2 regions of the Pseudomonas sp. MAG733B genome follow, and region 2 is predicted to be linked to the other one. Evidence: predicted binding sites of a transcription regulator. Region 2 holds the regulator's gene; the other holds the start of a gene.
What was found. The regulator sigma-54, encoded in region 2, starts transcription at its own class of promoters, with help from an activator protein. The targets are predictions, from matches to a motif close to ANTGGCATNNANNTTGCTNT.
Positions count from the first base shown of each region.

Region 1: V6Z53_RS25500 (flagellar basal body rod protein FlgF) is a predicted target of sigma-54. The motif match lies at 3,574-3,593, and genes of this name have one in related genera.

Region 1 is NZ_CP145732.1:5,580,271-5,587,812, forward strand. It holds gene flgJ (flagellar assembly peptidoglycan hydrolase FlgJ) at 1-57, opposite strand, end outside; gene V6Z53_RS25485 (flagellar basal body P-ring protein FlgI) at 71-1,180, opposite strand; gene flgH (flagellar basal body L-ring protein FlgH) at 1,199-1,894, opposite strand; gene flgG (flagellar basal-body rod protein FlgG) at 1,948-2,733, opposite strand; gene V6Z53_RS25500 (flagellar basal body rod protein FlgF) at 2,779-3,519, opposite strand; gene V6Z53_RS25505 (sigma-54-dependent transcriptional regulator) at 3,794-5,353, opposite strand; gene phhA (phenylalanine 4-monooxygenase) at 5,632-6,423, shown strand; gene V6Z53_RS25515 (4a-hydroxytetrahydrobiopterin dehydratase) at 6,541-6,897, shown strand; gene V6Z53_RS25520 (amino acid aminotransferase) at 6,894-7,542, shown strand, end outside.
Region 2 is NZ_CP145732.1:1,471,880-1,479,421, forward strand. It holds gene V6Z53_RS06595 (class II fumarate hydratase) at 1-793, shown strand, start outside; gene V6Z53_RS06600 (hypothetical protein) at 820-1,260, shown strand; gene V6Z53_RS06605 (superoxide dismutase) at 1,262-1,873, shown strand; gene V6Z53_RS06610 (ZIP family metal transporter) at 1,903-2,796, shown strand; gene V6Z53_RS06615 (HPr family phosphocarrier protein) at 2,805-3,080, opposite strand; gene rapZ (RNase adapter RapZ) at 3,096-3,953, opposite strand; gene ptsN (PTS IIA-like nitrogen regulatory protein PtsN) at 3,956-4,420, opposite strand; gene raiA (ribosome-associated translation inhibitor RaiA) at 4,433-4,741, opposite strand; gene V6Z53_RS06635 (RNA polymerase factor sigma-54) at 4,816-6,309, opposite strand; gene lptB (LPS export ABC transporter ATP-binding protein) at 6,490-7,215, opposite strand; gene lptA (lipopolysaccharide transport periplasmic protein LptA) at 7,215-7,542, opposite strand, start outside.

The DNA of each region.
Region 1 (7,542 bases), 2.5 Mb from region 2:
GTCGGAGAACGCACCCGAATCGCTGCTGCTGACCCGACCACTCTTGAACATGTCCATATGATCGCCGTCCTTAGATCACGATCAGGTCGGCTTGCAAGGCGCCGGCCTGTTTCAGTGCTTCGAGGATGGCCATCAAGTCGCCCGGCGCCGCGCCGACCTGGTTCACCGCACGGACGATTTCGTCGAGGGTGGTGCCCGGGCCAAATTTGAACATCGGCTTGGCTTCCTGCTGGGCGTTGACCCGCGAACGCGGCACGACCGCCGTCTGACCATTGGACAGAGGGCCGGGCTGGCTGACGATCGGGTCTTCAGTGATGGTCACGGTCAGGCTGCCGTGGGTGACGGCGGCCGGGGAAACCTTGACGTTCTGGCCGATCACGATGGTGCCGGTGCGCGAGTTGATGATGACTTTCGCCACCGCCTGACCCGGATCGATTTCGAGGTTTTCGAGGATCGACAGGTAGTCGACACGCTGGCTCGGATCAAGCGGCGCGGTGACGCGAATCGAGCCGCCATCAATAGCCTGCGCCACACCAGGGCCGAGCATGTCGTTGATCTTGTCGACGATGCGCTTGGCGGTGGTGAAGTCGGAGCGGTTGAGGTTCAGCGTCAGGCTGTTGCCCTGGTTGAATCCGCTCGGCACCGCACGCTCAACCGACGCACCGCCAGGGATGCGACCGGCTGACGGAACGTTGACGGTGATCTTCGAACCGTCGCGACCTTCGGCGTCAAAACCGCCGACCACCAGGTTGCCCTGGGCGATGGCGTAGACGTTGCCGTCGATACCCTTAAGCGGTGTCAGCAGCAACGTGCCGCCGCGCAGGCTCTTGGAATTACCGATCGACGAAACGGTGATGTCGACCTGCTGACCCGGCTTGGCGAACGCTGGCAGATCGGCACTGATCGACACCGCCGCGACGTTCTTCAACTGCACGTTGCCCGAACCCGGCGGCACCTTGATGCCGAACTGCGAGAGCATGTTGTTGAAGGTCTGCAGGGTGAACGGGGTTTGCGTCGTCTGGTCGCCGGTACCGTTAAGCCCGACCACCAGGCCGTAACCGATCAACTGGTTGGAACGCACGCCGGAAATGCTGGCGATGTCCTTCAGCCGCTCGGCTTGAACGTTGAAGGCTGCCGACAGCATCAGAGCGGCAACGATGAGACTTCTGAAGTTCAACATGCTCAACTGGAAAGCCACCTAGAAAGGGAACAGCGGGCTGAGGAAGAAACGGTCGAACCAGCCTGGCTGACTCGCATCGGCAAACGAACCGGTGCCCGAGTAGGTGATGCGCGCATCGGCGACACGGGTCGACGGCACAGTGTTATCGGTGGAGATATCGTCGGCGCGAACCAACCCGGCAATCCGCACCAGTTCGTCGCCGGTGTTGAGTGTCATCCACTTCTCGCCACGTACCGCGATGATGCCGTTGGGCAACACGTCAGCCACGGTCACGGTGATCGAGCCCGTCAGGGTGTTGCCCTGCGCGGCCTTGCTGTCACCCTTGGTCGCGCGGTCGCCTTCATAGCTGGCATCCAGGCTCAGGTCGCCACTGCCAAACGGGTTGTTGGTGTTCGGGGTAGAGCCGAACAGCGAGCTCAGGCCGATGCTGGCCTTGCTGTTCTTGCCGATTTGCGAGTTGGCGTTTTTGCTCGCCTGGGTCTTCTCGTTCAGGGTGATGGTGATGATGTCACCGACCCGGAACGCCTTGCGGTCGCCATAGAGGTTCTGCTCGAAACCGGCCTGATAAATCGAACCGTTATTCGCGGCAGCCGGCAGCGGCGTGCGCGGCAACACCGGGGCGTAGTAAGGATCATTGGGCTTGGGTGTCGGACCGACACAGCCGGCGAGCACGGTGATCCCACTCAATGCCAGAACAGAAACGAAGCGATTCATGACCCTTACCTCACGGTGTTGCAGGCGACCGCATGGCCGCCTCATAGACTTGATTACAGATTCTGCGTTACGAACGAGAGCATCTGGTCGGCGGTGGAGATCACCTTGGAGTTCATCTCGTAGGCGCGCTGAGTGGTGATCATGTTGACCATCTCTTCAACGGTGCTGACGTTGGACGTTTCCAGGGTGTTCTGCAGCGTGGTACCGAAACCGGCCAGGCCCGGCGTGCCGACTTGCGGCGCACCACTGGCGGCGGTTTCCAGGAACAGGTTGTTACCCACCGCTTGCAGGCCGGCCGGGTTGATGAAGTCGGCGGTTTGCAGGTTACCGATCACCTGGGACGCCGGGTTGCCGGCCACGGTGATGGACACGGTGCCGTCCTTGCCGACGGTGAAGGTCTGGGCGTCGTTCGGGATGACAATCGCCGGTTCCAGGGCGAAGCCGCTGGCGTTGACGATCTGGCCGTTGGAGTCCAGGTGGAAAGTGCCGTCACGGGTGTAGGACGTGGTGCCGTCCGGTTGCAGGATCTGGAAGAAACCGCGACCGTCGATGGCCATGTCCAGCGGCTGTTCGGTGGTTTGCAGGCTGCCGGCATTGAAGTTTTTCTGGGTGCCGACAATGCGCACACCAGTACCCAATTGCAGGCCCGACGGCAGTTCGCTGTCCTGGGTCGACTGGGCGCCTGGCTGGCGTTTGATCTGGTAGAGCAAGTCCTGGAACTCGGCGCGGTCACGTTTGAAACCCGTGGTCGACACGTTGGCCAGGTTGTTGGAAATGGTGGTCAGGTTGGTGTCCTGGGCGGACAGACCGGTTTTGGCAACCCATAGAGCCGGAAGCATTCGATTCTCCTCGTGCGCCTGTTTTACGGCGCGACGTTCTGATAATTAGCTGATCTGCAAGACCCGAGCCATGGCCTGGTCGTCTTCTTTGGCGGTGTTCATCATCTTGATGTGCAGCTCGAACTGCTTCGACAAGGCCAGCACCGAGGTCATCTCGTCCACGGCGTTGACGTTGCTCGACTCAAGGAAACCGGACACCAGTTTGACGTTGGCATCGGCTTGCGCCGGTTGGCCGTCCTTGGTGTGGATCGAACCGTCCAGGCCCTTGGTCATGTTCTTGATGTCCGGGTTGACCAGCTTGATACGGTCGACTTCCGCCATGACGCGAGGACCTTCGCCCATCGCACGAATGCTGATGGTGCCGTCCTCGCCCACTTCAATCTGCTGCTCGGGCGGCACGGCGATTGGACCGCCATTGCCGATCACAGGCATGCCGTTACCGGCGCGCAACACACCAAGGGCGTCAACCACCAGACTGCCGGTACGCACATAGCTTTCGCCGCCATCGGGATTCTGCACCGCCAGCCAGCCGTTGCCCTGCACGGCGACATCGAGATCGCGACCGGTCTGTACCAGCGAGCCGGGAGAGAAGTCGGTGGCCGGGCGTTCGGACATGGCAAACGCACGCGCCGGAAAGCTGTCGCCGAACACCGGCATCGAACGCGCCTGCTCCAGGTCTTTCTGGAAGCCGTTGGTGGAGATGTTCGCGAGGTTGTTGGCATGAGCCTTTTGCGCCAGTGCATTCTGGCTGGCGCCGGTCATTGCCACATAAAGGTACTTGTCCACAATCTTTCCTCTGCCTGCCGGACGTTTGCCGCCCACTGCTGTACTGACGAGGCATAAGCAATTTGCAGACCAACTTGTTTTTCGCGGCGCGAGGCCCGGCAAACAAAGGGCTTTGGAGGTATTGCGGGGAATTTTGGAAAGTAGTGAAGACGAAAAACCGGCGGTGTTATGCCGCTTCACGGCAATGGATCAAAAGATCGCAGCCTTCGGCAGCTCCTACAGGGGATTGGCGTTCAACCTGTAGGACCTTCCGAAGGCTGCGATCTTTTGATCTTCAGGAAATATCTTTGCCCACCTCATAATCCCGCAACTTGTTGGCAATGGTGGTGTGCGAAACCCCCAACCGCTTGCCCAGTTGCCGACTGCTCGGATGCTCGGAATACAAACGCTCCAGCACGGCTTTCTCGAAGCGCCCGACAATTTCGTCCAGCCCGCCCTCCAGCGAAAAATCGCCAAGCGGCTGACGCACGCCATAGTCCGGCAAGCGAATGTGCTCGGCCTTGACTGTGCCGCCATCGCACAGGGACACAGCCTGGAACAGCACGTTTTCCAACTGCCGGACGTTGCCCGGCCAGTGGTAATGACTCAGTCGGTCCATGGCCGCCGGGGCCAGTTTCGGCAGCGGGCAACCGATCTGCCGACTGGCCTGATCGAGGAAGTGCTCCACCAGCGGCGGCAAACCGTCGAGGCATTCGCGCAGTGGCGGGATGTGCAGCGACAACACGTTCAAGCGGTGATAGAGATCCTGACGAAACTCGCCGCGCGCGCACAGTTCGGACAGGTCAACCTGGGTAGCGCAGATCACCCGCACATCGAGGTAGACCTCTTCATCGCTGCCTACGCGACGGAAGCAACCGTCCTGCAGGAAGCGCAGCAGTTTCACCTGCAAGCGCGGGCTCATTTCCCCGACGCCATCGAGAAACAGCGTACCGCCCGCCGTCAATTCCAGCAGCCCGAGTTTGCCCTCGGCCCGCGCCCCTTCAAAGGCGCCCGGGCCGTAGCCGAACAACTCGGTCTCGGCCATGGACTCCGGCAGGCCGGCGCAGTTGAGCGCCATCAGCGGCGATTGCCCACGCGGGCTGGCCAGATGACAGGCGCGCGCCAGCAACTCCTTGCCGGTGCCGGTTTCGCCTTCTATTAATAGCGGCGCATCGAGTGGCGCCATGCGCCGGGCTTCGCGCACCACCGCCGCCATCACTTTCGAGCTTTGGAAGATGCTGTCGAAGCCACGCAATTCCTGCTTGCGCACGTTATAGATGCGCTCGCCAACGCGGTCTGCGCGGTGCAGCGTCAGTACGGCACCGGCCATCGCCTCGCTGTCATCGTGCTCCGATTGCAGCGGCGCAATGTCGGCCAGGAATACATCGCCCTTGACCTTGACCCGCAACCCGTTGATCCGCGATTTGTTGGCGCGCACCAGTTCCGGCAAATCGAAATCTTCGGCATAGCGCGACAACGGAATCCCCGGCACCTCGTCCACCCGCACACCGAGCAACTGCGCCGCCGCACGGTTGGCCGCCACGATGGAGCCACCCATATCGATCGACAACACCGGAAACTCAAGGGCACCGAGCAACGCATTGAGCTCCATGTGCCGACGCTCGCTGGGCATCAGCCCTACACGCTTGACGCCAAACACCCCGGCAATCGCCTCGAACTTCGGACGCAAGGCCTGGAACTGGATGTTGATCAGGTTCGGACAGTGCAAATAGATCGCATTGCCATGCTCTCCGCCCACCTCACCGCGAGCGACGTTGATGCCGTACTCCACCAACAGATTGAGAATGTCACGCAGGATGCCGATGCGGTTCTGGCAGTGGACTTTGATACGCATATAAAGGCCCGAACAGAAGTGAATGAGGCCCATTGCAGGAAAATTTCTGCTGAAGCACTCAGATAGTCGTCAAGATTATGTGACAGGTGGAGCACTTTTCCCACCCGCTAATCTCAACATCTGCGCGACAACGGCAAAAACGTAACGGAAACTTTACGATTATTGGAGGATTTTCCTACACGGAGCACTCATCACCTGCTGCCATTGCGCAATTCATGGGTTATTTCTGGGTCCATAGCAGCACATAACAAGAACGAATCCCCTAGCAGGAGAGCAGCATGAAGCAGACGCAATACGTGGCTCGCGAGCCCGATGCGCAAGGTTTTATCGACTACACCGCTGAAGAACACGCGGTGTGGAACACGCTGATCACTCGCCAACTGAAAGTGATCGAAGGGCGTGCGTGCCAGGAATATCTGGACGGTATCGAAAAACTCGGTCTGCCCCACGACCGCATTCCACAACTGGGCGAGATCAACAAGGTCCTCGGTGAAACCACCGGTTGGCAGGTCGCCCGTGTACCGGCGCTGATCCCCTTCCAGACCTTTTTCGAATTGCTCGCCAGCAAGCAGTTTCCAGTGGCAACCTTCATTCGTACCCGCGAAGAGCTGGATTACCTGCAAGAGCCGGACATTTTCCACGAGATTTTTGGCCACTGTCCGCTGCTGACCAACCCATGGTTTGCCGAATTTACCCACACCTACGGCAAGCTCGGCCTACAGGCTTCGAAGGAAGAACGCGTGTATCTGGCGCGCCTGTACTGGATGACCATCGAATTCGGCCTGGTCGACACCCCGCAAGGCCAGCGCATCTACGGCGGCGGCATCCTGTCCTCGCCGAAGGAAACCGTTTACTGCCTGTCGGACGAGCCTGAGCATCAGGCGTTTGATCCGCTGGAATGCATGCGTACGCCTTACCGCATCGACATTCTGCAGCCGCTGTATTTCGTGCTGCCGAACCTCAAGCGCCTGTTCGACCTCGCCCACGAAGACATCATGGGCATGGTCAAGCAAGCAATGCAGATGGGTCTGCATGCACCGAAATTTCCGCCCAAACCAAAAGCCGCCTGATCCGCAGCTTTTAGAATCAAGTGAGCCTGTCAGGAACCGACGCTTTGCTTTAGCGTGGTACACCTCTCAATAAATTCTGACGGCTGATCTCCCAACATTCGATTTCAGGAACACATCATGACCGCACTCACCCAAGCCCATTGCGAAGCCTGCCGCGCCGATGCCCCACAAGTCAGCGACGAAGAATTGCCGATCCTGATCAAGCAGATCCCGGACTGGAACATCGAAGTTCGCGACAGCATCATGCAGCTGGAAAAAGTCTTCCTGTTCAAGAATTTCAAGCACGCCCTGGCGTTCACCAACGCCGTCGGTGAAATCTCCGAGGCCGAAGGTCACCACCCGGGCCTGCTGACCGAGTGGGGCAAAGTGACCGTGACCTGGTGGAGCCACTCGATCAAAGGCCTGCACCGCAACGACTTCATCATGGCCGCGCGCACTGACGAAGTAGCCAAGGACGCCGAGGGCCGCAAATAATGCATTTCGATGCCATCGGCCGTGTCCCCGGCGACCCGATTCTCGGCCTGATGGAGGCCTATGCGCAGGACCCGAACCCGCGCAAATTCGACCTCGGCGTGGGTGTCTACAAAGACGCCCAGGGCCTGACGCCGATTCCGCAATCAGTGAAACTCGCCGAAGCACGTCTGGTGGAGCGTCAAACCACCAAGACCTACATCGGCGGTCACGGCGAGCCGGCGTTCGGCAAAGCGATCAATGAGCTGGTGCTGGGCGCCGACTCGAAACTTATTGCCGAACAACGCGCCGGCGCCACCCAGACACCGGGCGGCACGGGAGCGTTGCGCTTGAGCGCGGACTTCATCGCCCAATGCCTGCCGGGCCGTGGCGTATGGCTGAGCAATCCTACCTGGCCAATCCACGAAAGCATTTTCGCGGCAGCCAAAGTCAAGGTCAGTCACTACCCGTACGTGGGCAGCGACAACCGCCTCGATGTCGACGCCATGCTGGCGGTGCTCAATGAAGCGCCCAAGGGCGATGTCGTGTTGCTGCACGCCTGCTGCCACAACCCGACCGGTTTCGACCTGTCCCATGATGACTGGCGCCGGGTGCTGGACGTGGTGCGCAAGCGCGAACTGCTGCCGCTGATCGACTTCGCGTATCAAG
Region 2 (7,542 bases):
CAATGGCTGGGCGCAACAGCTCAAGGCCAACATCGTCCTTTTGCAGGGCTTGCAGCCAAGCCTGCAATCGTTGGCCCAGGGCGGCACGGCAGTGGGTACCGGCGTCAATGCGCATCCCGAATTCGCCGCGCGTTTCAGCCAGCAGCTGAGCAAGATGACCCAGGTTCAATTTACGCCGGGCGTGGATCTGTTTGCGCTGATCGGTTCCCAGGACACCGCCGTTGCCGTCTCCGGTCAGCTCAAGGCCACCGCCGTATCGCTGATGAAAATCGCCAACGACCTGCGCTGGATGAACTCCGGCCCATTGGCCGGCTTGGGCGAAATCGAGCTGGAAGCCTTGCAACCGGGTTCTTCGATCATGCCTGGCAAGGTCAACCCGGTGATCCCGGAAGCCACTGCCATGGTCGCTGCCCAAGTGATCGGCAACGACACGGTGATCACCATCGCCGGTCAGTCGGGCAACTTCGAACTGAACGTGATGCTGCCGATCATCGCCCAGAACCTGCTGAGCAGCATTGAGTTGTTGGCCAATTCCAGCCGTTTGTTGGGCGAAAAGGCCATCGCCAGCTTCAAGGTCAATGAAGACCGCATCAAGCAAGCGTTGTCTCGCAACCCGATTCTGGTGACCGCACTCAACCCGATCATTGGTTACCAGAAAGCCGCCGAAATCGCCAAGAAGGCCTATCAGCAAGGCCGCCCGGTGATCGACGTTGCGCTGGAACACACCGACCTGTCGCGCAGCCAGCTGGAAGAGCTGCTCAACCCGGAAAAACTCACCGCAGGCGGCGTGTAAATTCCCCACCGCTTTGGAGGCTCACCATGGAGCACTGGAAACGCACGATCGAAAGGGCCAATCGCTTTTTCATGTTGGGTGAACTGGTTGATGCTCGCGAGGCTTACTTGCAGGCATTGGCCCTGGCCCAGGTGCTGTTCGAGCGCTGGGCGGATGCCGACGAAGCGGTGGCGGCTTGTGTGATTTCCCATCACAACCTGGCGGACCTGCATCTGCGTCTGAACCAGCCGGAGGAGAGCGCCGAGTACCTGTGCGCCATTCACCAACGGCTGTTGCAGACCATGCAGGACCCGCGACTGTCGCCAGCATTGCGCGAAGCAGCGCTGCGCCAGAGCAGCAAAACCTATGTCGAGCTGCTGAATTTCATCAGCGAACACGGCGAATACCCACGCACGCATCGCTTGCTGCACATCGATGCCGCCTCGCCGTCGCAACCCCCTGCGCCTCACCATCATGGAGTCCACTGAAATGGCTTTTACCTTGCCTGCCTTGCCGTATGCCTATGACGCCCTGGAGCCGCACATCGATGCGCAGACCATGGAGACCCACTACACCAAGCACCACCAGACCTATATCAACAACCTGAACGCTGCGGTCGAAGGCACTGAGTTCGCCGAATGGCCGGTGGAGAAACTGGTGGCCGCTGTGCAGCAACTGCCGGAAAAACTCCGCGCGGCGGTGATCAATCAAGGCGGTGGCCACGCCAATCATTCGCTGTTCTGGGAAGTCATGGCGCCTCACTGTGGCGGCAAACCCGAAGGCGCGCTGGCCAGGGCCATCGACGAGCAACTGGGCGGCCTCGACAGTTTCAAAGAGGCTTTCACCAAAGCCGCACTGACCCGATTCGGCAGTGGCTGGGCCTGGTTGAGCGTGACGCCGCAGAAAACGCTGGTCGTGGAAAGCAGCGGTAACCAGGACAGCCCATTGATGAACGGCAATACGCCGATCCTCGGTCTGGATGTGTGGGAGCACGCCTATTACCTGCAATATCAGAACCGCCGCCCGGAATACATCAGCGCGTTCTACAACGTGATCAACTGGCCTGAAGTCGCTGCGCGCTATCAGGCTGCGCTGGTTTAAGTCTTCTAAAAAACAATCCAAGGCTGACTATGGGCACTGAAACACTGGCGATCGGAAGTGGGCGAATGTTTCGTTACGCATTTGGATCGCTGCTTCTGCTGGCGGGCATGAGCTTGTTGGTAGCGCACGGGCTGGAGTGGCTGGATCTGGAACCGAAGCTGTCGCGGGCGTTGCAAGGTGGTGCGATCTGCGCCCTCGGCACCGCGCTTGGGGCGGTGCCGGTGCTGGTGATCCGCCGCATGCCCCAGGCACTCAGCGATTCCTTGCTGGGCTTCGGTGCCGGAGTGATGTTGGCCGCGACGGCGTTTTCGCTGATCGTGCCAGGCATTGCTGCGGCAGAGAACCTTGGCATGACGCCGTGGGCGGCCAGCGGCCTGATCTGCTTTGGCATCATGCTCGGCGCATTCGGCCTGTTTCTGGTGGATCGCAAAGTGTCCGGCGCGTCGCCGGAGATGCTCATTGGCACTGTAGAACACCCGGTGATTCCGCCGCGCATCTGGCTGTTCGTGTTCGCGATCATCGCCCACAATATTCCCGAAGGCATGGCGGTGGGTGTCTCGGCGGGTGGCGGTATGCCGGATGCCGACAGTTTGGCGATGGGCATTGCCTTGCAGGATGTGCCGGAGGGATTGGTGATTGCCTTGGTGCTGGCCGGGGCAGGGATGTCGCGGTTCAAGGCGTTCCTGATCGGTGCTGCTTCAGGTTTGGTCGAACCGGTGTTCGCGTTGTTGTGCGCGTGGCTCGTCAGCCTGGCCGAACTGTTGTTGCCTTTGGGGCTGGCCTTGGCGGCCGGGGCCATGTTGCTGGTGGTCACCCACGAAGTCATTCCTGAGTCGCGTCGACACGGTCATGACAAACTGGCCAGCCTTGGGTTGCTGGTCGGGTTCTGTTTGATGATGGTGATGGATACCGCGCTCGCTTAGGCGAGCGCTTATTCGCCTTCGTCGAAGTAGTTGTTGATCAGGGCCACCAGCGCGTCCAGTGCTTCCTGCTCCTGCTCGCCTTCCGTACTCAGATGAATTTTTGTGCCCTTGCCGGCAGCGAGCATCATCATGGCCATGATGCTTTTGCCGTCGACTGTAGTCTCTGGTGTGCGTCCGACCCTGATCGTGCAGTCCTTGAACTGACCGGCAACTCCAACGAATTTTGCAGACGCCCGAGCGTGCAGGCCCAGCTTGTTGATGATTTCGATTTCCAGAGCAGGCATCGCGATGTGAATCCTTTAGCTGAGGTCGCGGTGGCGGACCTGGACGTTCTTCAGGGATTGCTGCAGGGTCTTGCCCAGGCGTTCGGTCAGGTAGACGGAGCGGTGATGCCCGCCGGTACAACCGATTGCAATGGTGACATAAGCACGGTTACTGGCGGCAAACCGGGGTAACCATTTAAGCAGGTACGCGGAAATGTCCTGGAACATCTCCTCGACATCCGGTTGTGCCGCCAGGTACTCGGCAACCGGTTGATCAAGCCCGGACTGCGCGCGCAGTTCCGGCTTCCAGTAGGGATTGGGCAGGCAACGCACGTCGAACACCAGATCGGCGTCGACCGGCATGCCACGCTTGAAGCCGAAAGACTCGATCAGGAAAGCCGTGCCGGGCTCCGGCTGGTTCAGCAGGCGCAACTTGATGGTATCGCCCAACTGATACAAGTTCAGGTTAGTCGTGTCTACCTTGAGGTCGGCCAGGTCGGCAATCGGTCCGAGCAGGCTGGTTTCATCGTTGATCGCCTCGGCCAGTGAGCGATTGGGGCTGCTCAGCGGGTGGCGACGACGGGTTTCCGAAAAGCGTTTGAGCAGGGTTTCCGCGTCGGCATCCAGGTACAGGACATCGCACTGGATGTGCCGGCTGCGGACTTCTTCCAGCAGCTCTGGAAACCGCGACAGATGGCTGGGCAGGTTGCGTGCATCGATGGACACGGCTACCAGCGGCTGTGACAGCTCAGTGTGGATAAGCGCACGTTCAGCCAATTCCGGCAGTAACCCGGCAGGCAAGTTGTCGATGCAGTAGTAACCGTTGTCCTCAAGAACATCGAGGGCGGTACTTTTACCTGAGCCGGAGCGACCGCTGACGATGATCAAGCGCATGATTAATGACCGTTTTGCTCGTCCAGGACAACCTGATACAAGGCTTCATTACTCGGGGCGCTGCGCAGTTTTTCGCGCACTTCCTTGCGGTCGAGCATGCTGGCGATCTGGCGTAACAGTTCCAGGTGCGCATCGGTAGCGGCTTCCGGGACCAGTAGAACGAACAACAGGTCAACCGGTGCACCATCGATGGCGTCGAAATCGATAGGGGCGTCAAGGTGCATCAAGGCACTGATGGGCGCATTACAGCCCTTGAGACGGCAGTGGGGGATGGCGATGCCGTTGCCAAAACCGGTTGAACCGAGTTTTTCACGGGCGACCAGGCTCTCGAAGACATCCTGCATGGCCAGATCCGGCACTTCGCGATGGATGAGGTTGGCAATTTGCTCGAGGGCTTTCTTTTTACTGCCGCCCGGCACGTTCACCAGGGAACGGCCGGGGGTCAGGATGCTTTCAAGTCGGATCATGGGTAGGGAGTGTTAACGACCGGTAGCGCCCTGGAGGAGGCTCTGGGTCTTTTCCTTATGCTTTTTGAGTTGTTTATCCAGCTTGTCGGTCAGTGCGTCGATCGCCGCGTACATATCGGTATGTTCCGCGTTGGCGACCACTTCATTGCCGGGAATATGCAGCGTGGCTTCGATTTTCTGCTTGAGCTTTTCGACCGTCATCGTGACCTGCACGTTGGTGATCTTGTCGAAATGCCTCTCTAATCGTTCGAGTTTTTCGCCGATGTAAGTGCGAAGAGGTTCGGTCACTTCCAGTTGGTGTCCACTGATGTTGACTTGCATACAGCTTCTCCTTCGTTGCCAGTGCATAAAGCGGCAGACCAGATGATCTGCCACTGGAACGCTGTGGCGTGGCTCTACATCAACCGCTTGCGTTCGCTCGAAGGCGCGATCCCGAGGGATTCGCGGTACTTGGCGACGGTGCGGCGAGCCACCTGAATGCCTTGTGCCTCCAGTAAACCAGCGATCTTGCTGTCACTCAACGGCTTTTTCTGATTTTCAGCGGCAACCAGTTTTTTGATGATCGCGCGGATCGCCGTGGACGAGCATTCACCGCCTTCGGAGGTGCTGACGTGGCTGGAGAAAAAGTATTTCAGCTCATATATGCCCCGAGGGGTATGCATGAATTTTTGCGTGGTCACCCGGGAAATTGTCGATTCGTGCATGCCAACCGCTTCAGCGATGTCATGCAGGACCAGCGGTTTCATCGCTTCATCGCCATACTCCAGGAAGCCGCGCTGATGCTCGACGATCTGGGTGGCCACTTTCATCAGGGTTTCGTTGCGGCTTTGCAGGCTCTTGATGAACCAGCGGGCTTCCTGCAACTGATTGCGCATGAAGGTGTTGTCGGCGCTGGTGTCGGCGCGGCGCACGAAGCCGGCGTACTGGGCATTGACCCGCAGCCGTGGCACCGACTCCTGGTTGAGCTCGACCAGCCAGCGCTCGTTGTCCTTGCGTACGATCACGTCGGGGACAACGTACTCGGCCTCGGTGGATTCGATTTGCGAACCCGGACGCGGGTTGAGGCTCTGGACCAGTTCGATTACCTGGCGCAGCTCATCTTCCTTGAGCTTCATGCGACGCATCAACTGGCTGTAGTCGCGACTGCCGAGCAGGTCGATGTAGTCGGTGACCAAGCGCTTGGCTTCGGCCAGCCACGGCGTTTTGGCTGGCAGCTGACGCAATTGCAGCAGCAGGCATTCGCCCAGGTTGCGGGCGCCGATGCCGGCAGGTTCGAATTGCTGGATGCGGTGCAGGACGGCTTCGATTTCGTCCAGCTCGATGTCCAGTTCCGGATCGAAGGCTTCGAGGATTTCCTCGAGCGTTTCGTCCAGATAGCCCTGATTGTTGATGCAGTCGATCAGGGTGACGGCGATCAGGCGATCGGTGTCGGACATCGGTGCCAGGTTCAGTTGCCACAGCAAGTGGCTTTGCAGGCTTTCGCCGGCGGACGTGCGGGTGGTGAAATCCCACTCGTCATCATCATTGCTCGGCAGGCTGCTGGCACTGGTCTGGTAGACGTCTTCCCAGGCGGTATCGACGGGAAGTTCGTTGGGAATGCGTTCGTTCCAGTCGCCTTCTTCGAGGTTATCAACCGTCGGCGCGGTTTCCTGGTAGGAGGGTTCCTGAATGTCAGTGTTGGGCTTCTGTTCTGCGTTGTCGGCCAAGGGGTCGGTGTTATCGAAGTCGTCGCCTTCTTCCTGGCGTTCGAGCATCGGATTGGACTCCAGGGCCTCCTGGATTTCCTGTTGCAGATCCAGGGTCGACAATTGGAGCAGGCGGATGGCCTGTTGCAGCTGCGGTGTCATCGTCAGCTGCTGGCCCATTCTCAAGACTAGCGATGGTTTCATGGCAGGGGCTTAACACCTTATTCGCCGGCGCACATGCGCCATCCACTACAGGGCGCCGAGGCGCCAAACATAAGCAAATTATATGCCCGAAATTGCAGTGTTTGCCTAGAGCGCTGTAACAATAAAAAGATCTTGATTTTTTATCGAGACAAGCGCTCGGTCGACTAGCCAGGCAAGCCCTTACAGGCGGAACTCATGACCCAGGTAGACTTCCTTGACCAAGTCGTTGGCCAGGATGGTTTCCGCGTCACCTTCTGCAATCAGCTGGCCATCGTTGACGATGTAGGCGGTTTCGCAGATATCCAGGGTTTCACGAACGTTGTGGTCGGTGATCAGCACGCCAATGCCTTTGGCCTTGAGGTGATGGATGATCTGTTTGATGTCGCCCACCGAAATCGGGTCCACGCCGGCGAAAGGTTCGTCGAGCAGGATGAATTTCGGGTTGGTGGCCAGTGCCCGGGCGATCTCCACGCGGCGGCGTTCACCACCGGACAGGCTCATCCCGAGGTTGTCGCGGATGTGGCTGATGTGGAACTCCTGCAGCAGGCTCTCCAGCTCCTTGCGACGGCCGGCCTTGTCGAGTTCCTTGCGGGTCTCGAGGATCGCCATGATGTTGTCGGCAACCGAAAGTTTGCGGAAGATCGACGCTTCTTGCGGCAGATAGCCGATACCTGCCTTCGCACGGCCGTGCATGGGCTGGTGGCTGACGTCCAGGTCGTCGATCAGCACGCGGCCCTGATCAGCCTGCACCAGGCCGACGATCATGTAGAAGCAGGTTGTCTTGCCGGCGCCGTTGGGGCCAAGCAGGCCGACGATCTGACCGCTGTCGATCGACAGGCTGACATCGCGCACGACCTGGCGGCTCTTGTAGCTCTTGGCCAGATGCTGAGCTTTCAGAGTTGCCATTACTGGGCCTTTTGCTCGTCGGTTTTCTTTTTCGGCTGAATGACCATGTCAATACGCGGACGTGCCTCGGTCACTTTGCTGCCTGTGGCGCGACCGGCGCTCGCCAGCTTCTTCTCGGTGTCGTAGACGATTTTCTCGCCTTGGGTGACGTTGTTGTCCTTGTCGATGACTTTGGCCTTGTCGATCAGCACAACGCGGTTTTGCGTGGCGTGGTACTGGATTGTCACACCCCAACCCTGAACCGGCTTGGTGTCGCCCGCCGTTTGCAGTTGCTCGAAGTAGGCCAGGTTGCCGACCGAGGTCACCACGTCGATGTCGCCACTCGGG